One region of the Pelosinus sp. UFO1 genome, then DNA from elsewhere that is predicted to be linked to it. Evidence: riboswitches for the same ligand, from Rfam matches in the RefSeq annotation. Region 1 holds a riboswitch; each other region holds the start of a gene.
What was found. A riboswitch is a leader RNA that binds a small molecule or an ion and turns the genes downstream of it on or off. The one in region 1 is predicted to bind FMN.

Region 1 (8,190 bases):
ATGATAAGTACTCTTAAATAAGAAAGCCCTTGCGTATTCTGTGAGGGCTTTCAAAGATAAAATGACAAGCTATTTTATATAGCCTGTCATTTTTGGTCATATCCTTTTATTGTTTGGTGGCTTAAACAGAATAACAATAATGAAATTATTTAGCATACATTCAATTTAGGTAGTAGAAATACCTAAATTAATATAAAAGGGGATGGATATTGATTTAATTGACAATGATTATCAAATGGAGTATAGTATAATCATTAAAGGATGTATTGCAATAACATCTAAGACCATGTCTGAGGAGAAAAACTCTAGGACATGGTTTTGTTTTTTTCAGGCTAATTTTACTAGCGGTGATCCTTTGTTATTAGAGACTCTACATTTAATTTTGCTATATGGTCTATAAGTTCTTTCAATATAATATCTTGATGAACTAAGTGGTCCATAATTACTTTTATCTCTTCTTCCGCTTTTATATTTATTTCATAATCATGCTCTGCTGCCAACCGATCTTTTTCATTCTGCCTGTTTTGACTCATCATTACTACTGGACCAGTGTACGCAGCTTGAAAACTTAGAACAAGATTAAGCAGTATAAAAGGATATGGGTCCCAAGAATGAAAAAAATCTGTGTCATTAACCGCCTTATAAGTCAAATACACATTTGTTGCCATCCAAATCACAATTACAACACTCTGATAAATAATAAAGGGCCAACTGCCAACCACTTTAGCTAACCAATCGGCTATACGTTGACCATATGTCAGTTGAATGCGAAATTCTTTGTTTATATTTTTTATAACATGATCGTCGTGTTTATAAGTTGCTGCTGGACCTTGTAGCTTAGAAATCTTCATAAATCCTCCCCGCTCTTATCATATAGATTCATATACCACAAAATTACATTAGATTCCTGCAGTACCTCTGAAGGGTTGTTAAATATATCGTGCATAAATAATAGAACTTGTGTCAAGACTCACGGTGTCAAGGGACAGGTTCGCTGACCTCTGCGGGGTAGTGGATGATGAACATAAAGTAAAATAGGAAATAAGTATACATTGTTATCCTAGGCTATGCTGTGTCATAATAGGGGTAATGCCAAGGCTAGAGATTCCTATTATAGTTTTATGTAGTTATCCTAAAATAATAAGTGGACTATCATAAATATTACTATTCTTATTTCAAAAGGGAGGTACATTACATGTCAACATCTAAGGAATTGCCGAATGAAAGATATCGGTCTATAAAGAAATTAGGGAAAATGTACTTATATTTATTGATTGCAACACGTTTAGTTTTTTTTATGGAACACGTACCCCATGCTGTAAATGCGCCGATTGGTAACGATGTAATTGATGTTTCTAAATATTTATTTCAATTAGTTATAGGAAATGAATTTGTAAAAAGAATTAGTATTTTATTTTTAGCTCTCTATAGTATGTTCGTAGCTGTAGAAAGTTTTTTTGTGTTGCGTACTTGGTTCATGTGGCTTTATTCCAAAGTTACTAGGAGTAAGATGATTGAATAGTAGATAAGGAAAAAAAGTAAGAAGTGATATCTTTGCGGTAAGATATCACTTCTTACTTTTTAATTATTTATTTATACCGCTCAACATATTTTCCTAAATTGCTCGCGCCTTTATTTATTTCTTCTAAGTTAGCTGCGATCTCCTGAGTAGATGCTGCCTGTTCTTGGCTAATAGAGCTAGTATTTTCGATTGATTTATAGATATCGGAAACAGCCTTACTCATTTCTTGTAATGTTAACTGTATTTTCTTTGTTGCTTCTTGCGATTGATCAGCAAGTTTTCGAACTTCCTCAGCTACAACAGCAAATCCTCTGCCTTGTTCTCCTGCTCTGGCTGCTTCAATCGCCGCGTTTAGTCCTAAGAGATTTGTTTGCTGCGCTATGGTACGTATAAAACTAATGACCTGAACTGTTTCTTCATTCCGTTTTATCAAATCTCCTGCTAGCTGAATTGCTTTTTGCCCCGCGCTTGCTAGTTCACTTGCACTCTGAGCAACTTGCTCAACACTTGCTGAGGCTAATCCAGTTGAATTCGCTAATTTTTCAACAGTATCAACTAATTTAAGGCTATCATTTAAATCGATTCCAGAGCTTAGAGTCCCAATAATTTCTTTATTAACGCCATAAATTGGAGTGAAGATAGTCTTTATAGTACGACCATACACTTCAGGTGGAATATCTGCAAACGTTTCTTTACCTGTGTTAATACAGTCTTCGATAGTACTAATTCCTCTGATAGGCTTACCAGCAGGTAAATCAAGCTCAAACTCTTTTGCACGGTAGTAGGATAAGTATGCCGTTTTGTCTGTTAATCCAACAGCCATATCTTCCCGGACAATTTTGTTTAAGTAGGGAAGAACAATTTTAAAAGCCTCAAGTATTTTTTCGTTGGTGAGTTGCTCCATATTTACTACCTCCTAACAATTTCAGATTATCAATTCTATATCAAAATACAAAAAACCTTTAAAAAAAACGGTGAAAATTATCGAAATTTGTAATAATTTTATAATAGAATCCAGAAAAAGCAAAAAAGGCAGAGAATTAGAGGATTCGTCCCTCTTGACGGACACAAGACGATTGCAAGCTTGACAATATAAACCTTTAAGAATATTATTTAAATAGCGACTTATTCTCAGGGCGGGGTGAAAATCCCCACCGGCGGTATCTCAGTTTTACTGAGGAGCCCGCGAGCGCTCTTCTATAGGAAGAGGTCAGCAGAACTGGTGAGAAGCCAGTGCCGACGGTATAGTCCGGATGAAAGAGAGTAAGGCAGTCAACCAATTGATTCTTAGAAGGAATCAAGTTTTTATTTATGTTTAAAGTTGAACTGTCTTTTTCTGTGCCCTGATTCTGGTAAGTCCTACTAAATTATTAGGAGGAATATACTATGAATCAAACTTTACTAACTCATTTTGGAAACGCTGACAAAAGGGTGGAAAACGCTCTTACTGCATTGCGCAGTGGTCGTGGTATCTTAGTTACCGACAATGAAGATCGGGAAAACGAAGGTGATATTTTTTTTGCAGCAGAGTCTTTAACAGACGAACAAATGGCAATGTTAATTCGTGAGGGCAGTGGAATTGTCTGTTTATGTTTGACTGAGGAAAGAGTGCAGGCATTAGAATTACCGATGATGGTAGATATTAATACAAGCAGTTTTGGAACCCCTTTTACAATTTCTATTGAAGCAGCAAATGGAGTTACTACAGGTGTCTCTGCTGCCGATCGGGTTACTACAGTGAAAGCAGCGATTGCGGATCCTATAAGTCCAGAGCAACTTGTGCGTCCGGGACATGTTTTCCCATTAAAGGCCAAACGGGACGGTGTACTGGAGCGACCTGGACATACAGAGGCCAACGTTGATTTAATGCGACTTGCTGGTTTGAAACCTTTTGGCGTATTGTGTGAATTGACAAATCCTGATGGTACAATGGCACGGCTACCCGAAATCATTGCATTTGCAGAGAAGAATAATATGCCTGTGGTTACGGTTGACGATGTAATTGCGTATCGAAAAAGTAGAGAAATATTCGCATCATAAAGTCTAGTCCGAACCTCGGACCTAGGATGAAAGATCCTGCGGATAATATATAATGCCAAACACCTGCAAAGCAGCTTAGCTTGCAGGTGTTTGGCATTATGTTATTTCGTGGGGAATTATGTGATAAGAAAAATAAGTATAGCAGGAAGACTACTTGTAGGATTAGTTAAGGAAAACGTATCAGCGTAATGCTGTTACGTTTTTTGTATATACTAAATATGGCGTTGTATAGTAGCAACCTTTTTAAAAGAACGTTGAGGGTTTAGTTTCTTTAATAACGATAAAGTGGGTACACTACTCGTTCATTTAAGTACATTTTATAGTTCATTAAGAATTTTGTGAAATTGTGAGAAGCTTTAATTTCATTACATATTAGGGGGAGATAATATTGACGAATTTATTGGAAAATAAACGAACAGTAAATGAAAATTCGATTTCTTATGATTCCTATGAGACAATGGCAGAGTATTATTTTGAGTGTGTTGATACGAAACCATTTAATGCCTACTATGAAAGACCAGCTACCTTATCATTGCTTCCTGATGTTGCAGGAAAAAAGGTGCTAGATGCTGGGTGTGCTGCAGGATGGTATAGTAACTGGTTACTTACTAAGGGAGCTAATGTAACAGCGATAGATTTTAGTCCCAAAATGATAGAAATGACAAAGAAAAGAATTGGCGATAAAGCTGATATTATAAGAGCTGATCTCAATGAACCTCTTAATTTTATAAAAGATAAATCCATAGATATCATATTGTCATCTTTAACACTTCACTATGTTCGAGATTGGAATCTTGTGATGGCTGAATTTATTAGAGTATTAAAGCCATTAGGTTCTTTAATACTGTCTGTACATCATCCATTTATGGATTTTACATATTTTAATAGAGAAAACTACTTTTTAACAGAGATTATAGAAGATGAGTGGGAGACAAATAAGGGGAAAGTAAAAGTTCAATTTTACAGAAGACCTTTATCTAAAATAGTCTCGCCTATTTTAGATGCAGGATTTACCATTGAAAAGTTAATAGAACCTATGCCAACAGAAAAATTCAAAGAATTACATCCTAAAGTATACGAAAAACTAACCCAGAAACCTCAATTTCTTTTTTTGCGAGCAAAGAAGAGTAAATAAAATTTGTTGCATGCAGCACCTTGGTTTGTTATTATGCTGCAATAGTTTCCTTTGTATGGGTGCCAGTGGAGTTAAAGCGCACTAAAGAACCTGTATCTTCGACATAAGGATAAGAAAAACTTTATTTAATGAAATAAAGTTTATTTTAGAACTTTAGTTCGACACAATTTGCAAGATGTTTTACATATAATGGATAATGTGCTGAAAATAAAGAAAGAATGAAGGGATTTTGTCGTGGAAAATTTATGGTGTAAGATAGAGTACTTGCGGCATGAAATGCACGTAATGGCGCTCAAAAAAGGAATATCACATCCAGATGTGTTATTCGTTAGTCAAAGACTAGACGAAGCAATAAATGAATTATATAGAGTAGACCCCATTCAAAAAGCTGGATAGGTGAATGAGGTACATTCTTAGAAATAGGATAAGCTTTTTAAAAATGTATTGTGCCAGTATTTTTATTAATGTATAATGTGAAATTATACATTAAGGGAGTGGTATAAGTGATTTATCGTAAAGCTACATTTAAAGATGTAGAAAGTATGTATAATTTAATTAACGCTTATGCTGAACAGGGTCTGATGTTAGGGCGTTCGCGTAATATGTTATATGAAACGTTGCGAGATTTTATTTTGGCAGAAGATAATGGAGAAGTTGTTGGTATTGGGGCATTGCATTTAGTATGGGATTCACTAGCGGAAATCCGAGCAATGGCAGTTGCCCCCCATGTTATTAAATCGGGTATCGGCCGTAATATTGTGCAAGGCCTAATTGAAGAAGCGAAAGCTTTAGAGATTAAGACGATATTTACGTTAACATATCAGCCTAATTTTTTTGTTAAACAAGGTTTTATCGAATTATCTAAAGACCAATTGCCGCATAAGGTATGGAAAGAATGTATAAACTGTACAAAATTTCCTAACTGTGATGAAATTGCTCTAAAGATAGAAATATAACTAAATAGGGATGATTCAATAATTTTACCATGGGCTTGGCATAAGAAAGAACGACTTGCCTTAACGGTGATATAATGTTGATTAAAAAATGGGCTTACTCGCAAAGGGTGATGCCCATTTTTAATAACTTACGAAGAATTAGAAAGTGATATTTAGAAAGACAAATAGTTATTCTATAGCGTAAAATAAAGGCAAGCAATACCAGATAAGAGCTTGGGAGGTAAACCCATGAAAAGTATATTTTTCTATCAAACAACCATTGGTAAGATTGGGATTATGGAAGATGGAAAGGCAATTACAAATGTTTTTTTAAAAGAAGATAACGTCCTCCAAGATGCTACTGTAAAGGAAACCTCATTAATAAAGGAAGCCAGCCAGCAGCTAAATGATTATTTAGCAAGAAAGCGTAGGTCATTCGCACTGCCTCTTGCTCCCGAAGGTACAGAATTTCAGCAAAAGGTGTGGAAAGCGTTACAAGACATTCCTTGTGGTGAAATACGAAGCTATGGAGAGGTCGCAAAGCGGATTGGTCAGCCGAACGCTGCTCGTGCAGTAGGTATGGCAAATAACAAAAATCCTATTTTGATATTTATTCCGTGCCATCGTGTAGTAGGGGCAAATGGAAAACTAGTCGGATATGCTGCAGGACTCAACGTTAAAGAACATCTTTTGAAGTTGGAGCAGTAGAATAAAATTTTTTTCTTACGTTCAATTGCTTCGTTTTATCGTTGAAATTTATCATTATAAGTATGGCGGTGATAATTATGGCACTAAGCAAAGAGGAAAAGTGGAATGCAGTTGTTCATTGCGACAGTTCCTATGATGGTGTGTTCTTATACGGTGTGAAAACAACTGGCGTCTTTTGCCGGCCATCCTGTAAATCGAAAGAACCTAAGATAAATAATGTTGAGTTTTTTGACGGAATCGAAGAAGCTTACTCCTATGGATTACGGCCTTGCAAAAGATGCCGACCGGATTTAATTGAGTTTAATCCGATGTTAGTCCTAATTAAAAAAGCAAAAAATATTTTCGATACCTATTTTGCTGATCGAGAGAAGCTTTCAGTTGAAATAAAAGAGTTAGGTGTTAGCCAAAATCATCTCATCTATTTGTTTCGTCAGCAATTTCATATGACACCTACGGAATACATGAATCAATTGCGTGTACAAAAGGCCATGTATTTGCTTATAAATACGGATATCAATATATTAAACATCGCATTACTATGTGGATTCGGTAGCCTCTCGAATTTCTATGAATTCTTCAAAAGACAGGCCAAGCTTACTCCGAGCAAATACCGGAAGCAAAGTAGTGGTGATAAGAAATGATTATAAGCGCTAGCAGACGAACGGACATTCCAGCATTTTATTCGGAATGGTTTATTAATCGTCTAAAGGCAGGTTTTGCCTACGTTAAAAACCCGCAGAATCCAAATCGCATGACAAGTGTATTGCTGAACAATGATGTGGTTGATTGTATTGTATTCTGGACCAAAAATCCCAAGCCAATGCTAAGTAAGTTAGAAAGCATTGATAAAATGGGGTATCCATATTATTTTCAGTTTACGATTACGCCCTATGGGCATAAAGTAGAAAAAGGCCTGCCTAGGAAAACGGAGATTATGGAAACTTTTAAACAATTAAGTAATAAAATTGGAAAACAACGTGTGATTTGGCGCTATGACCCAGTAATCGTCAATGAAACGTTTTCAGTGCAGTATCATCTTGATGCTTTTGGGAAAATGATTGATATCTTGGGTGATTATACAAACAAGTGCATTATTAGTTTTGTCGATCTATACACCCAGGTCCTCCGAAATGCAAAAAATGTTGTGAGTTCTGAGGTAAACACGATAGATATGAATAAAATTTCTCAGAGGTTTTCTGACATTGCGAAAAAATACAATGTCTTGCTAGAAACCTGTGCTGAGGCCATCGATCTAAGTCAGTATGGTATTCATCACGCATCTTGTATTGACCTAAATCTGATTGAGAATATCATAGGATATCCGATTCATGGGAAAAAAGACCCTAATCAGCGGCCGGTCTGTGGCTGCATCAGAAGTATTGATATTGGAGCCTATGACTGCTGCTCCAATGGCTGTGTATATTGTTATGCTACTACCAACGAACACATGATACGAAAAAATATGTATCTGCATGATCCTCACTCACCAATGTTAGTAGGTCATCCTCGTGGGGACGAAATCATGAAAGTCAGAGAGGCATATTCACTAAAAATTAGGCAATCATCATTGTTTTAAATTATGTATATGTTTATTGCTTCATAATTAGATATAAGTTTAGCAAGTATTCTCAAGGGAAATACCATTTAGCCAATTAAATACGCTATAATCTGTGAAATAAATAAATTGAAACGATATATCAGTTGATAATAGTGATAATTTCAAAGTAAAGAATAATTAACAAAATTTTCATGCAATATTGAAAAAAACCTATTGCAGTTTACTAGAAAATGGGTTACTATACAAATAATACAAGATTGAAACGTTACAAAACGGCTAAGTATTTCTTTTA
Region 2 (8,190 bases), 610 kb from region 1:
GTTAGTGGGCGACTAAGCTATGTGGTGATTGGTCTCGTTTTGTTTTTATTGGGGTCAGTAATTTGTTATAAATTATACGGACATATTCAAACCCGAGTGGATATTTGGCTAAATCCCTGGGCCGATCCAAATGGCAGAGCTTATCAAATTGTCCAATCTTTATTTGCTTTGGGATCTGGAGGCATTATGGGGACTGGTCTTGCCTATGGTTTTCCGGGGATGATTCCTGAAGTTCATACTGACTTTATCTTTTCTGCTATCGGAGAAGAAATGGGATTAATCGGAGCAGGTACGGTAATTATAGTATATATTCTTCTGATTTATCGTGCATTTCGAGCATCCCTTTTGGCAAGTATGCCATTTACTATGATGGTAGCCGGTGGATTAGCAGCCTCTATGGCACTACAGATATTCTTAATTATTGGTGGGGTTATTAAATTTTTCCCATTAACAGGAATTACATTACCGTTTATCAGTTATGGTGGTAGTTCGATAGTATCTAATTTTATTTTGCTAGGTATGCTATTTTCCATATCGGAAGTGAGAGATTACCATGCGAAATGATATGAATGAGATAGCTAATAACATACGTAGAGTAGCTTATGGGTTGATGAGTCTATTACTTATTTTATTAATCTATTTGTCCTATATACAAGTAATCCAGAGTGAGTTTTTAGCAACTCATCCGCTAAATCGGCGAACGAATGAAACTGCTCGCATGATTCCCTATGGTATGATCCTAGATAGAAATGGTGAGAAGTTGGCGTTAAGTCAAAAAGAAGGAGAAACATTTAATCGAAAATATCCCTATAAAGTTACTACTGCCCAAGTAGTGGGCTATGATAGTGTAACCTATGGTAAAAGCGGTATTGAGAGTACTTACAATACGTACCTAACAGGGAGTAATAACGCAATGGCTCATTTAGGAGCAATCAGCCATTTATTTGCCAATAAGGCAGGTAATAATGTAGTATTAACCTTGGATGTTAAACTGCAAGAAATTGCTTACAAAGCACTAGGAAATCATCGTGGAGCTGTAATTGCGATAAATCCTCGTACGGGAGCAATCTTAGCCACGGTAAGTAAACCTAGTTTTGATCCTAATCAAATTGACCAGGAGTGGAAAAGTATTTCCACGGATGGAAATAGTCCTTTACTAAATCGGGTGACTCAGGGATTATATCCGCCTGGCTCTACGATTAAAGTTATGATTGCCGAGGCAGCATTAAAAGAGAAGGTAATAGACCTAAATAGAACCATAGATTGTGAGGGTATTTTAAAGATACCACCAGATTATACTTTGCAAGAAAGTCATTTAGAGTCCTATGGTAAGATTAACTTGGCTGAAGCATTAGCCGTCTCGTCTAACGTATTTTTTGGTACCATATCTTTAGAATTAGGACGCAGCAAAATGGCGAATGCCTTTGAGCGATTTGGTTTTAAACAACCTGTCACTCAAGAGTTGCAAGAAGCTACTTCTCATTTGCCGAATTTTTCTTCGTTGGGCAACGGAGATTTAGCACAAACGGGCATTGGCCAGGGCAGTTTATTGGTTACACCTTTGCGGATGGCTATGCTAGCAAGTAGTTTTGCTAATAAGGGGGTAATTATGAAGCCATATCTTGTAGATAAGATAACGGATCCTGATGGTACTGTAATTAAATCATATTCTCAGGAAGAATGGCTTACTGTGACTAGCCCTCAATTAGCTGAGGATATTAGTAAAATGATGGTCAAAGTTGTTGAAAGTGGTACAGGTAAATCAGCTTCTTTACCAGGTATAAAAGTAGCTGGTAAAACTGGTACCGCAGAAAATGCTCAGGGGGATTCACATGCTTGGTTCATTGGTTTCGCACCAGCAGATAATCCGCAAATTGCAATTGCGGTAATTGTTGAAAATGCTGGTTATGGGGGAAGCATTGCAGCGCCAATTGCCCGTCAAGTGTTTAGGGCAGCATTACAATAAGGGGGTGATGGTTCACATGATTAATCGAACTCTTGATAAGAGATATACTGTTTTGGAGCATATTGGTGGCGGTGGAATGGCTGATGTTTATAGGGCACATGATAAACTGTTAGATCGCTCTGTAGCAGTTAAAGTTTTACGTTCACAATTTGCAAATGACGAAGAATTTGTGACCCGTTTTAGGCGTGAAGCGCAAGCAGCAGCTCGTTTATCTCATCACAATATTGTAAATATCTATGATGTCGGAAAAGATGAAGATGTACACTATATTGTTATGGAATATATATCAGGTGAAACTCTTAAAGAACGTATTTTACGAGAACCACTGCCTATAGAAATGGCAGTTCGGATTGCCGCAGATATCGCTGAAGCATTAGAACACGCGCATCAGAATAATTTAGTACATTGTGATATAAAACCTCATAACATACTTATGACTCGCGCTGGGCGTATAAAAGTGACTGACTTTGGTATTGCAAGAGCAGTAAGCTCAGCTACGATGCATCATACTTCAACAATAATAGGATCAGTACATTACTTTTCTCCTGAACAGGCAAAAGGAACAGTGGTTGGGGCGAAGTCAGATATTTATTCATTAGGTGTTGTTCTTTATGAAATGCTGACGGGAACAGTACCCTTTAATGGCGAAACGCCAATCAGCATTGCTTTGAAACATTTACAAGAAGAACCACGTCCTATACGGGAACTAAAACCAGAAGTTCCACCTTTGTTGGAGGCGATTGTTCTTAAGGCAATGGCAAAAGATGTAGCGAATCGATTTGACATTAGCGAGATGATTGCTGACTTAAAATCAGTACAAAACTATTTTAGGGATGACCATACCCGCCGTCTGTCAAGAGGGGATTTCCCTACTCAGATACTACCACGCATAGAGGAACCCATTTCTAACAAGGCAAATATGGTTGGGGCCGAACCAGAGAATAATAGTTTAACGAGAAGTAATAAATCCAAGAAGCGAGTATGGGGCTTAATATTGCTATTATTATTTGGCTTTATGATAGGTGCTTTTTTTGCTTTTGGTAAGTTTTGGAGCAATAATGATGTTACCGTTGCAAATGTTGTTGGCAAACAAGTAGAAGTTGCCCGCAGTATTTTAACAGGGCAGAACTTGCGTGTCACAGTATCAGAATCATTTAGTGATAAAGTACCAGCTGGAAACGTCATTTCTCAATATCCAGAGGCAAATACAGTAGTAAAAGAGCAGCGTATGGTTAATCTTGTTATTAGCAAGGGTGGTGAGATTACTATAGTGCCTGATCTTAGAGGACTCAGCCGAAGGGATGCAGAACTGCAAATTAAAAATGCTGGTTTAGTCGTAGGAAGAATTGATGAACAGTTTAACGCTGACGTTCCAGCGGATACAATTATTAATCAGCAGCCACGCCCTCCGGCTCAAGTCAATAAGAATTCTACGGTTGATCTTGTTATAAGTAAAGGTGCTGGTCCACGTAAATTTGCCTTACCTGATTTTCGTGGTACGCCGATAAATACGGTAAACACCCAAATTGAGAGTCTAAAACTAAAAGTGGGTAAAGTAACTGAAGAAGTTAGCGATAAGTATCCAATTGGGACTATTATTGGACAAAATCCTAGTCCTTCAGCGGAAATTACAGAGGGTGCTTCGGTAGATTTCATAGTAGCAAAAGGCGGCGGTAGTGCAACTAAAAAAGCGGTTGTGCAAATAACAGTACCTGAAGGTGCCACTCGCCAGGCAGTCCAAGTTGTTTTAACTGATACAAATGGCCGACGTGTTGTTTATGAAAATGTCCATAAGCCTGGTGATAAGGTTGAAAAAACCGTGGATGGTGTAGGCCAAGTTAGAGTACAAGTGTATATTAATGGTGTATTGTTGCAAGAGCAAACAATATAGGAGGCATAGCAAGTGCAGCATGGGGTGATACTAAAAACATATAATAGTTTTTATTATGTGAAAACAAATGACAAGGTGATTATGTGCACTTTGCGAGGACGCTTTAAAAAAGAACGGTTTTCACTTTTAGTAGGCGATGAAGTTGAATATGATGTTACTGAAAATGATAAAGGGATAATTGAAAAAATATTACCTCGCCGTAGCATGTTGAAAAGACCAATGATTGCAAATATAGATCAAGTTATTGTTACCTTTGCTGCAGTAAATCCAAATATTAATGCAGTTTTAGTAGATCGATTTCTAGTTCTGGCAGAAATGTCGGACTTAGATATAATCATCTGTATTAATAAAACTGATTTGGCGGATATGCAAGAATTAGAACCTCTTCTTGCATTGTACCGCAGTATTGGTTATACGGTTATTACATTATCTGCTAAATTGGGAATTGGTATTAGGGAATTACGAGATGCCCTTTCTGATAAAATTAGCGTATTTGCCGGTCCCTCAGGGGCTGGCAAATCCACGATTTTAAATACAATTGAAGAGGGGCTTACACTAGTAACAGGCGAAGTTAGTGAAAAAATTGGTCGCGGTAAGCACACGACTCGCTTTGCAGAGCTGTTACCATTAACTACCGGTGGCTTTGTTGTCGACACGCCTGGTTTTAGTTTTACCGAGTTTGATGATGTGAAAAAAAATGATCTTATGTATTATTTTCCCGAAATAGCAGCAATTGTACAGGAATGCAAATTTAATACTTGTCTGCATATGAAAGAACCCCAATGTGCTATAAAACAGGCAGTATTAGAGGGGCGTATTAATGAACAGCGGTATAATTCATATATTGAAATACTATCAGAAATTCAGGAAAAAAAGAAAGGATTTTAAATTATGATTAAAATAGCACCATCAATTCTTTCAGCTGACTTTTCTAAATTAGCTGAAGAAATAAAACGAGTAGAAGTAGCAGGTGCGGATATGCTTCATATTGACATAATGGATGGACATTTTGTACCTAATATTACATTTGGTCCTCCTGTTGTTGCGGCAATTCGCAAAGTATCTAAATTATTTTTCGATGTTCATCTTATGGTGAGCAATCCGCAAGATTTTGTTGAAGCGTTTGCAAAAGCAGGTGCTGATCTCTTAACAATTCATGTTGAAACAGCCCCTCATTTACATAGAGTTTTGCAGACCATCAAAGAGCATGGGCTAAAAGCTGGGGTATCTCTTAACCCCTCTACGCCACTTTCGGTAATTGAAGAAGTGCTTAGTGAAGTAGATATGGTGTTATTAATGACCGTAAATCCTGGATTTGGTGGCCAAAAATTTATTCCAAGCATGCTTGATAAAATTACTAGGTTAAAATCTATGATTTCCGAAAGGAATTTAGCTGTAGAGATCCAAGTTGACGGTGGAATTAATGCTGTAACTGCTCGCCAGGTAATAGCTGCTGGTGCTACAATTTTGGTCGCAGGATCTGCTGTATACCAATCAGAAGATATTAAAAAAGCAATTTTTGAAATTAAAGGCACTTGATTATTTTCATGAATACTGGTAACATATACATAATTGAATAAGGAGCCTTTGGGGCAAGGTGAAAAAGAGAAATCTTTTAACTCCTTACCGGCGGTGATTAGCCCGCGAGCCGTATGGCTGATCCGGTGGAATTCCGGAGCCGACAGTATAGTCTGGATGGAAAAAGGTTATTATTAAGTCTTTGATAAGGCTTAATAGCTATTGCATTTTTCTAATGTTCTATTAGGCTGTTAAAAAGTATTAAACTTTTTTAACAGCCTAATTTTTTTGGAGGGGTCAATTATGGATGAAGAGTATATGAGGCAGGCGCTATCTTTGGCTCAATACGCTACTGGCCGGACAAGTCCAAATCCTATGGTTGGGGCTGTAATTGTACGGGAAGGACGAGTTGTGGGACAGGGATGGCATAAGCAAGCAGGCACACCCCATGCCGAAATTAATGCATTGCAGCAAGCTGGAGAATTGGCGAAGGGGGCAACTATATATGTTACGCTGGAACCTTGTTCTCACCACGGTAGGACAGGACCATGTGCTGATGCATTAATCTTGGCGGGTATTACGAGAGTAATTGTCGCGATGGTAGATCCAAATCCTTTAGTAGCTGGACAAGGTATTAATAAGTTGCGAAAAGCTGGCATTGAAGTTGTAGAAGGTGTGCTGTCAAGGGAAGCTGCAAAATTAAATGAGGTTTTCATAAAGTGGATCTCCACAAAATTGCCTTTTGTCCATTTGAAAAGTGCAATGTCTTTAGATGGAAAAATTGCTTCTTACACAGGACACTCCCAGTGGATTACAGGGCCTGCTGCGCGAAATCGCGTACATACCTTACGAGATACTTGTGATGCAATTCTGGTGGGGATTGGTACTGTATTAGCCGATAATCCTAGTTTGACGACTCGACTATCGTACCAGGGGAAGAATCCGACTCGAGTGATTGTTGACAGCATGGCACGAACACCTCTGACGGCTAATGTAGTAACAGATGGTTTAGCCAAAACTATCATTGCCGTTACTGATAAGGCGCCAGGGGAAAGAGTCAATGCTTTGCGTGCTTGTGGCGTAGAAGTTCTGGTAGCTGAGAGCAAACAAGATGGTGTTAATTTGTCTTTATTATTTAAAGAATTAGGGAAAAGACAAATTACTAGTTTATTAGTTGAAGGTGGCGCTAGTATTAATGCTTCCGTGTTAGAGGGCAATCTAGTTGATAAGGTACATTGGTTTATTGCCCCCAAGATTATTGGTGGTAATAGCGCACCAGGACCAATAGCTGGTCAAGGAATAGCTGATGTTAATAAGGCAAATTTGCTAGAAGATATAGAAACAGAATCTGTTGGGGAAGATATATTAATTAGCGCCTATATGCGCAACCGGGAGGGACGAGATGTTTACCGGACTTGTGGAAGAATTAGGTAAAGTCAAGGCGATTGTCCGTGGTGTTAAATCTGTACGTTTAACAATTCAGGCTAGTAAGGTCATTAGTGATGTTAAGTTAGGTGATAGTATTGCTGTAAATGGAACATGTCTTACTGTAGTTGAGTATAATAATACTTGTTTTACTGCTGATGTTATGCCGGAAACAGTTGATAGTACTGCGTTAGCGAGTTTAAAAAACGGAGCAATTGTGAATCTTGAGAGGACTCTTAGCATTGGTGACCGTTTTGGTGGTCATATAGTTAGCGGGCATATTGATGGCATTGGAATGATTCGTGCTAAAGATGTTAATGATAATGCTGTTATCGTAAAAATTGAAGCAGGGCCTGAAGTGATGCGTTATATCGTAAAAAAGGGCTCTATTGCCATTGATGGTATAAGCCTTACAATTGTTGAGTATGGACAAGATTGGTTTACAGTTTCTTTGATTCCTCATAGTGCATCTGTCACTACCTTAGGATTTAAAAAAACAGGTGACACTGTAAACCTAGAAGCTGATGTAATAGGAAAATATGTAGAGAAATTGCTGGGATTACAGACTGCTGATAAACAGTCTAAAGCAAGTACTCTCAGTATGAATTTTTTACAGCAAAATGGGTTCACATCATAAAAATAAGTCGAAATACTTGGAGGTAAAAATGAAATTTAATACTATTTTAGAAGCAATTGAAGATGTAAAAAATGGCAAGATAATTGTGGTAGTAGATGACGATGATAGGGAAAATGAAGGCGATTTATTAATGGCTGCTGATAAAGTTACCCCTGAAGCCATTAATTTTATGGCGACTTATGGACGTGGACTTATTTGTATGCCAGTTATTGGCTCTAGATTAGACGAGCTTGGTATTGGTGCTATGGTATGTGAGAATACAGACAATCATTGCACTGCTTTTACTGTGTCTGTTGATGCACATACTGTAACAACAGGAATTTCAGCCCATGAGAGAGCAGAGACGATTAAAACAATGTTGGATCCGAATGCATTACCTGAACATTTTAGAAGACCTGGTCATATTTTCCCCTTACGCTATGTAGAAGGTGGTGTTTTAAGACGGGCAGGCCATACTGAAGCAGCAGTTGATTTGCCCAAAATGGCAGGGTGTTATCCAGCAGGGGTAATTTGCGAAATTATGAATGAAGATGGTACAATGGCTAGAGTGCCAGACTTAATGGAGTTTGTTGCTAAGCATAATTTAAAAATTATTACTATTGCTGAGTTGATAAAATATCGTAAAGCAAATGAGACATTTATTATACGTGGTGCAGAAACAAAAATGCCAACTAAATATGGCAATTTCCGCTTAATTTCCTACGAAAGCAAATTAGATAATCAATGTCACATTGCCTTGGTAAAAGGTGATGT
Region 3 (8,190 bases), 2.5 Mb from region 1:
TTATCATCCATTTCAAAATCTGGAATGGATTCAAGCTGAGTAGAAATTTTTTTATTTGCAATAATTGCGTCTGCCTGTAATAGGGGGAGTAAGGAGCTGATAAGGGTATTCAAATTGTGTGATTCTAAGGTTAAAGACTTATTTTTGGCTAAGGATATAAATTTACTAATAATTCGATTTGCATCGTCAATTTCAGTAACCATAAGTTCCACTAATTCTTTATAATTTTGAAAAGCGCTTTTTTTCGAGAACATTTGTAAAAAACCACGTACCGTAGTCATAGGATTGCGAATTTCATGACCGATACTGGCAGCCATCTCTCCAACTAAGTGTAAGCGATCGAATCGAGTCAAATGTTGCTGCATTTGTTTAAGTTCACTAATATCACGGATTATCAAGACGAAATCATTTTCGTTGCTCGCTGTAATTCTACCTTCACAATAATAAGTAATTGAATTTACTGTAGTTTGAAATTCAAAAAATTGCATAGTATTTGTAGTTACTGCCTGATCAAAGTAATGCATAATTTTTGAGGCTATTAAGGGCAGTACATCCTTAATGTTTCTATTTTGAAGATTGATAGGGGGGAAGAAGGGAAATGTATTTTTCGACTCTTGATAATCCAGGATAAAACCATTCCTGTCTAACACAAATAAGGTATCAGGTATTGAATTGAGTAGAATTTGCGTACGATCTTGATTTTTCTTTAATGATTGCTCAGCTTTCTTTAAGTCTGTGATATTGCGAAGGGTACATAGTACATATTCAACAGAACCATCGGCTCCAAGCTCTGGAACTAACAGGGCATGATAATACATTGTTCTTTTATGTAAAGTTTTAAAATCAGACTGAAAACTTAGACTTTTTTTAGATTTAAAAACTTTGTTAATTTCAGTTTTCCATAGTTGATAATAATGAGAAGAAAGACCAAGGTCTGAGAGTTTGGTGCCAATCAGATTTTCGGCTAGTATACCCGTGATAATTTTAATTGCGGGATTTGCATAGATAAAGCAGAGGTTCCTGTCAAAACGAATGATAGCATCGGGAGAATTTTCAGCGAGAGATTTGAAGTCGTGTACACGTTGCCAGGGTGGAATCGGTTCTTCTATAGAAAATTTTCGCGGAGAATCATTCATAAAAAAACGTACCCCCATATACAAATAATATTTGAAATCCTTTGAAAGATTATTTGTAGCATAGCATTCGTCAAAGATAGATAGTTTCCCTTTAGATAATTTGTCGAAAAAACAGGAATGTAAAAAAATATACTATATTACTGTTATATCCAGTATGATATACAGTAACAAATTGGTAGCTTTACTTTACCGTAATTTTAAAGAAGGGAAAAAGGCACTTAAAAAAGAATAAATATTATATACAAGTTATATAAAGTATTATGCAAAAAGAAATAAATTCACAAAGGGGTTTTATAAATGCTCAAAATAGTGAAAAGATTTTTCCAAGAAGAGCATGGCTTAAATCAACGGGCAAGGGAAATATTACGGTATATTGGCCCTGGAATACTAGTAACAGTAGGATTTATTGATCCAGGGAATTGGGCTGCTAATATGGCGGCAGGGGCCGAATATGGATATAAATTGTTGTGGATGGTGACGCTGTCTACAATTATGCTAATTGTATTACAGCATAATGTGGCCCATCTAGGGATTGTCACAGGGCGTTGTTTATCCGAAGCAGCCACAGAATATTTGCGGCCCTTAGTCTCACGGACCGTACTCTTATCTGCAGTAACGGCTTCTGTTGCGACAGGTCTAGCAGAAATACTGGGTGCAGCGATTGCTTTAAATATGTTATTTCATATTCCCTTAAAGGTGGGCGCTATATTTACGGCTTTAGGATGTGGCTGGATGTTGTGGGCCAATTCCTATAAGCGATTAGAAAAATGGATTATGGGTTTTGTATCGATTATTGGATTAGCATTTTTATTTGAGCTTAGTTTGGTGAATATCAATTGGCCTGAGGCTGCTATTGGCTGGGTTTCTCCTGTCATTCCCGAAGGAGCTATGCTTGTAGTGATGAGTGTGCTCGGGGCAGTGGTAATGCCACACAATTTATTTTTACATTCCGAAATTATTCAAAGTAGGCAATGGAATTTGGAAGATGAAGCTGTCATTCAAAAACAGCTTAAATACGAGTTTGCAGATACTTTGTTTTCAATGTGTATTGGTTGGGCAATTAATAGTGCCATGATTTTAATAGCCGCAGCTGTGTTTTTTAGCAATCAGGTACAAGTCGAAGAATTGGAACAAGCTGAAATTATGCTTCGTCCCTTACTTGGAAATGCCGCAGCAGTTGTTTTTGCCATAGCACTATTATTTTCTGGTATTTCTTCTACGATTACAGCCGGTATGGCTGGTGGAAGTATTTTTGCTGGTATGTTTAGTGAGCCATATGACGTTAAGGATCGCCATTCCTGGATGGGAGTAGCTCTTACTTATGGTTTGTCAGTACTTTTAATTCTTTTTATTGAGAACCCTTTCCAGGGGTTGGTTTATTCACAGATGTTTCTCAGTGTTCAACTGCCGTGGACAATATTTTTACAAATTTATTTAACATCGTCAAAGCAAGTCATGGGCAAGTATGCCAATACAGGTTTGCAACAAATTATGTTATGGGCAATTGGTATTATTGTTTCCGTATTAAATATGATGTTGTTATGGGATTTCATTAAGTAACCCAGGTGCTATATTTTATATCTTGCATTTACAAATTGAATTTGCTACAATGTATCCATAATAATCATTTTTGAGAATGATTATCTCCGGGGCTGAAATTAAATAAATTGAAACATCTTCAGGGCAGGGTTTAATTCCCGACCGGTGGTAAGCAGTGGATTCTGCAAGCCCACGAACCGCAAGGTTGATTTGGTGTAATTCCAAAGCCGACAGTATAGTCTGGATGAAAGAAGATATACTAGCACATGATTAGATGTGTTTCCTTGTGCTACTAACTTCCCGAAGATATTTCGGGAAGTTTTTGTTTCTATGATTAAGGAGGAATCTGTGTGGTTTACAATACACGTTATATAACAAAGGTAGGAATCTTATCTGCAATTGCTGTCATTTTGATGTTTTTTGAGGTGCCGTTACCTATGATGCCAAGTTTTCTAAAATTGGATGCCAGTGAACTGCCTGCTATCCTTGGTGCTTTCCTATTAGGACCAATCGCTGGTGTTGGCATTGAGTTGATCAAGAACCTAATACATGGGGCAAATAGCCAAACGATGGGGATTGGGGAAGTTGCTAATTTTCTGGTAGGCGTATCATTTATTCTTCCGGCAAGCTGCTTATACCAGAGATATAGTAGTCGTAACGGGGCTATTATAGCTCTAGGCGTTGGAACAATTTCTATGATGTTTTCCGCTTCTTTATTAAATTATTTTATACTATTACCTCTTTATCAGGCAGTATTGCATTTTCCTCTTGAGCAAATTATATCCTTGGGGACAGTAGCCAATCCTCAGGTTGTGGATTTAAAATCTTTCATCACCATGGCCATTGCACCATTTAATCTGATAAAGGGAATTGTCATATCTATTTTTACCATGATGATTTATAAAAAAATCTTTCCCGTTTTATGTGAAAGATAAGAGATAGTGAAAGAGGCTACTCCAATACAAGGAGTAGCCTCTTTCACTATTCTAAAAAGTGCTCTTTTCTCTGTGTCCTCTGCTTCTTTGCGGTTTAAAAGATGTCAAACAATTATTATAGTTGTTTGGTACTTGGTAGTGTAAAACCTCTGCCCATGACTTCGACGGCATCTTGCACAATCATAAAGGCGTTAGGGTCTGATTCTTGTACAAGAAGTTTTATCTGACCAATTTGCGTAAGAGTTACAACAACAAAGATGACCTGTTTGTCTTGTCTTGTGAAAGCTCCTTCTCCACGAAGGATGGTAGCGCCGCGACCAACTTCTTTCAAAATCGCTTTTAAGATTTCATCAGTTTTATAAGAAACAATATAAACCGTTTTCTTGCGATTGATCCCTTCCACGACATTATCCGTAATGTTAGCGGCAATAAACATAGAGATTAATGTTAAAATGGCCAACTTGATGCCGAAGAGGATGGCAGCAATCAGCATAATCACACAATTAATGGAAAAGGAAGCAGCGCCAACATTCATAGAATAATACTTTTTGATAATGCTGGAGACGATATCAAGTCCTCCACCACTTCCGTTGGCTTTAAAAATCAGGCCAGAACCAATTCCTGTAATAATGCCACCGGTGATTGCTGAAAGAATCGGATCATCTACCACAGTGAAGTTTGCCAAGTAGCCTGTTGCATCGACAAAAAAGGAAAATAGGGCTGTTCCATAAAGGGTCTTTATAGTGTACTCTTTTCCCAAAAGACGATAAGCAGCATAAACAAGTGGAATATTCATTACAAGAATTTGCACGCCGATGGGGAATTTAAATAAATAATAAAGAATAATGGCGATGCCACTAACTCCACCACTCAAAAGATGGTGGGGGACGAGAAAACTATTAATAGCTACAGCGCTTAGCAGGCAGCCAACACCAACCGAGAGATATTGATAAATTTTATAGCGCATCTGTTCCTCCTATAGAAGTTTAATTAAGTAGTATCAATAGCAATCTTCAGGAATTGGCTATAGGGGGGAGTCGTTACGTAGGAAGTAGACGATCCTTATATCCGATTCCTGAAGAAATTTTACTGATATTTATTTACTCCCTGAAGTAGGGATGATTTTTACTATAGTTTGTTAATGAATCCTTGAATGAAAGGGTATTGATAGCTTTCCCCGTTGAATGCCTTAACAGCTGCCATAATAGAGGTTACGATGAGGATTAGCCACAAAATACCTACTATGGGGAGTAATAAGACTCCAATCAGGAGTGTACATAGCAGTCCCACAAGGCAAGAAGTAACTAATATGGCCAAATGAGCCACCAAAGATTGCTTAGCATGCTCGTAAACAAAAGGATCATTCTTTTTTAATAAAAAAATGACTAAAGGTGCAATAATAAAACCCAGACCGCCTAAAAAATAGGATATATGAGCGAGGATGGCTAGCAATTTTTGCTCTCCTGTAATTCCATTCATAAAAACACCTCCTAAGTATATTTTATAGTAGGTTGGTTCTTTTGTATATCCTATTCATAAAGATTGAAAATCACACTATAATAAAACCTTGTTTTTGAAATGCAGTTTATGATATTATCAAGAGGAACATTTATAGCAGAGGTTTTCTTTAGGTGGTATCGTAATGAACCATACTATAAAAAAGGAATCTTCAGCTGTGAAGGATCAATATAGCTATATGTTAATACTGGTATTATATCCGCTTAGATCTATGATGGACTGAGACGGGAGGTTACATAGGAAAAGTATGCCTTTCGGACAAGTGCCGGAAGGCTTTTTTTATATTCTTTTCCTAGGGCGTTTATTAGTATGTTATTAAGAGAGTACATCTATCATACTTTTTCTCAGAAGTAGGATCGGGAATTGATTGTTATCTATACTATTAAATCGGCTTATATAGTGGATAAAAAGGAGAAGCAGCATGAACAAGCCAAAGGTGCTAATCGTCGGAGCTGGTAAAGTAGGCAGTGTGTTGGCCCGAGCCTTATATAGTCAGGGTTATGAATTAGTAGGAATCGCTAGCCGTACTTTAGATTCGGCCCGTGAATTGGCTAAACAGTTTGGTGTAAAAGCAGGGACAGAAGCAGTAGATTTTACGAAAGAGGCGAATATTGTCTTACTTACAACTCCTGATCGCTATATTGGTAAAGTAGTAGAGGAACTGGCTAAGAAAAGTGGCTTTAGGCCAGGACAAGTTGTTATCCATACTTCAGGCTGCCTGCCTACCGAAATATTGAAACCTGCTAGAGAGCAGGGAGCTTTCATTGGCTGTATGCATCCCCTTCAGTCGTTTGCCAATAAAGAACTATCTATAGAAGCTTTATCTGGTGTGTATTTTGCACTGAGCGGACATGATGAGGTGATAGTAGCAGGAAAAAAAATAGTCGAGGATTTAGGCGGAAACGGTTTTGTTATGTTGGATAAGGACCGGGCACTATATCATGCTGGGGCCTGTATTGTATCGAATTATACAGTTTCGTTGATACATTGGGCGAGTCAACTATATAGTAGTTTTGGTTTATCTAGAGAAGAGGCTTCAAAAGCCTTATTGCCCTTATTGCAGGGCACAGTGAATCAAATAAAAGAACTTGGTCCTACGGAGGCCTTAACAGGACCTATTAGTCGAGGGGATAGTATTACCATAGAGGCTCATCTACAGGTTTTAGAAAATGATGAGGAAAAGAAGTTGTATCAAAATCTTGGATTATATACTCTAGGGGTTGCTTTAGAAAAAGGAACAATAGATCAAATGCAGTCAAATAGCATGACAGAATTATTGAAAATGAAACTAAAGGAGAAAGAAGATGAGCAGCAATAAACGTATTACAACAACGGTGATTCAAGAGAGAAAGGTTGCTGGTAAAGCAATAACCATGCTGACAGCATATGATTTTTCTATGGCGAAATTTTTAGATGACGCTGAAGTAGATATGTTGTTAGTTGGTGACTCTTTAGGCAATGTAGTATTAGGGTATGATTCTACACTCCCTGTTACGATGGAAGATATGATTCATCATGGGAAAGCTGTGTGCCGAGGGGCAAAAAGGGCAATGGTGGTTGTGGATATGCCTTTTATGTCGTATCAAGTTTCAACAGAGCAGGCCGTGACAAATGCAGGGAGAATCATGAAGGAAACAGGGGCTCAAGCTGTTAAATTGGAGGGGGGGCAAGAGGTTGCTGATGCGGTAAAAGCCATTGTCAGAGCTGGTATCCCTGTGGTAGGACATTTAGGACTAACCCCCCAATCGGTTCATAGTTTAGGTGGGTTTAAAGTGCAAGGCAAAGAAGAAAAAGGTGCACAAAAATTGTTAGATGATGCGAAACGCTTGGAAGAGAGCGGGGCTTTTGCAGTGGTATTAGAGTGTGTGCCTGCATTGTTAGCACAAAAGGTTACCGATTCCATTGTGATACCAACCATTGGTATTGGTGCAGGGGTATATTGTGATGGACAAGTATTGGTTACCAATGATTTATTAGGTCTTTTCCCTGGTTTTACTCCGAAATTTGCGAAACAATATACCAACCTTCATATTCAGCTGGCTCAGGCAATCGCCGAATACAGAAAAGAGGTAGAAGAAAGAGCCTTTCCTGGCGCAGAGCATAGTTTTAAAATTTCGGATGAAGTATTGGAAAAATTGTACTAATAGAAGGGGGACATTCAGATGAAAATAATTTCAGACATACAGGAGATGCAATTCTTTGTTAGGCAGGCAAAAGAGAAAGGGATGAGTATTGGACTAGTACCAACTATGGGGTCCCTGCATGAGGGGCATCTCACCTTAATGCGTCAAGCAAAGAAAAGTTGCGATATAGTTGTAGCAAGTATCTTCGTCAATCCAACGCAATTTGGTCCTACGGAAGATTTTGCTAAGTATCCTCGGGATTTATCTGGTGATAGCCAGCAGGCTGCTAAAGCTGGTGTAGATGTCATCTTTCATCCTCAGCCAGAGGAGATGTATCCAGCAGGATATAGCAGTTTTATTGAGATTAATGGTATTACTCAGAAATTATGTGGTTTATCACGACCAGGTCATTTTCGTGGCGTAGCTACCGTTGTAACTAAATTATTCAATATTATTCAGCCGGATAAAGCTTTCTTTGGCCAAAAAGATGCCCAACAGGTGTTGGTACTTAAGCGTATGGTGGCTGATTTGAATATGAGCGTTACTTTGGAAGTAGTGCCTATTGTACGGGAGGAGGATGGTTTAGCCATGAGCTCTCGTAATGCTTTCTTATCTCCTGAGGAGCGTAAGGCTGCCTTGGTTTTATCGCAAAGTCTACAGCTTGCGCAAAAGCTGGTTGATCAAGGGCAAGTCAATGCTCGGAACATTAAGGAGCAGGTAATACTTAAAATTCAAAAAGAAAAATTAGCGCAAATCGACTATGTAGAAGTATATAGCTATCCCCAATTAGAAAACCTGGATGTTATAAGGGACAAAGCTCTTCTTGCTTTAGCTGTCCGGATTGGGAATACTCGTTTAATTGATAATACAATTTTGGAGGGATAATATTATGTTTATTACTTGTTTAAAAGCAAAACTTCATTGTGCCACGGTGACAGA

Region 2: another riboswitch for FMN. It lies ahead of ribD (bifunctional diaminohydroxyphosphoribosylaminopyrimidine deaminase/5-amino-6-(5-phosphoribosylamino)uracil reductase RibD); the one in region 1 lies ahead of ribB (3,4-dihydroxy-2-butanone-4-phosphate synthase).
Region 3: another riboswitch for FMN. It lies ahead of UFO1_RS02165 (ECF transporter S component); the one in region 1 lies ahead of ribB (3,4-dihydroxy-2-butanone-4-phosphate synthase).

The regions. Positions count from the first base shown of each region.
Region 1 is NZ_CP008852.1:3,139,100-3,147,289, reverse strand. It holds gene UFO1_RS14945 (DUF1003 domain-containing protein) at 342-851, opposite strand; gene UFO1_RS14940 (hypothetical protein) at 1,196-1,522, shown strand; gene UFO1_RS14935 (methyl-accepting chemotaxis protein) at 1,590-2,426, opposite strand; FMN riboswitch at 2,646-2,791, shown strand; gene ribB (3,4-dihydroxy-2-butanone-4-phosphate synthase) at 2,909-3,562, shown strand; gene UFO1_RS14925 (class I SAM-dependent methyltransferase) at 3,951-4,697, shown strand; gene UFO1_RS26015 (aspartyl-phosphate phosphatase Spo0E family protein) at 4,932-5,093, shown strand; gene UFO1_RS14915 (N-acetyltransferase) at 5,201-5,653, shown strand; gene UFO1_RS14910 (methylated-DNA--[protein]-cysteine S-methyltransferase) at 5,882-6,340, shown strand; gene UFO1_RS14905 (bifunctional transcriptional activator/DNA repair enzyme AdaA) at 6,418-6,981, shown strand; gene UFO1_RS14900 (DUF1848 domain-containing protein) at 6,978-7,916, shown strand.
Region 2 is NZ_CP008852.1:2,529,494-2,537,683, reverse strand. It holds gene UFO1_RS11925 (FtsW/RodA/SpoVE family cell cycle protein) at 1-564, shown strand, start outside; gene UFO1_RS11920 (penicillin-binding protein 2) at 554-1,966, shown strand; gene pknB (Stk1 family PASTA domain-containing Ser/Thr kinase) at 1,983-3,857, shown strand; gene rsgA (ribosome small subunit-dependent GTPase A) at 3,870-4,745, shown strand; gene rpe (ribulose-phosphate 3-epimerase) at 4,749-5,396, shown strand; FMN riboswitch at 5,437-5,568, shown strand; gene ribD (bifunctional diaminohydroxyphosphoribosylaminopyrimidine deaminase/5-amino-6-(5-phosphoribosylamino)uracil reductase RibD) at 5,679-6,809, shown strand; gene ribE (riboflavin synthase) at 6,778-7,437, shown strand; gene UFO1_RS11890 (bifunctional 3,4-dihydroxy-2-butanone-4-phosphate synthase/GTP cyclohydrolase II) at 7,466-8,190, shown strand, end outside.
Region 3 is NZ_CP008852.1:511,322-519,511, forward strand. It holds gene UFO1_RS02155 (PAS domain S-box protein) at 1-1,136, opposite strand, end outside; gene UFO1_RS02160 (Nramp family divalent metal transporter) at 1,434-2,696, shown strand; FMN riboswitch at 2,807-2,935, shown strand; gene UFO1_RS02165 (ECF transporter S component) at 3,026-3,610, shown strand; gene UFO1_RS02170 (YitT family protein) at 3,726-4,577, opposite strand; gene UFO1_RS02175 (DUF4870 domain-containing protein) at 4,739-5,089, opposite strand; gene UFO1_RS02180 (Rossmann-like and DUF2520 domain-containing protein) at 5,550-6,446, shown strand; gene panB (3-methyl-2-oxobutanoate hydroxymethyltransferase) at 6,433-7,272, shown strand; gene panC (pantoate--beta-alanine ligase) at 7,291-8,136, shown strand; gene panD (aspartate 1-decarboxylase) at 8,141-8,190, shown strand, end outside.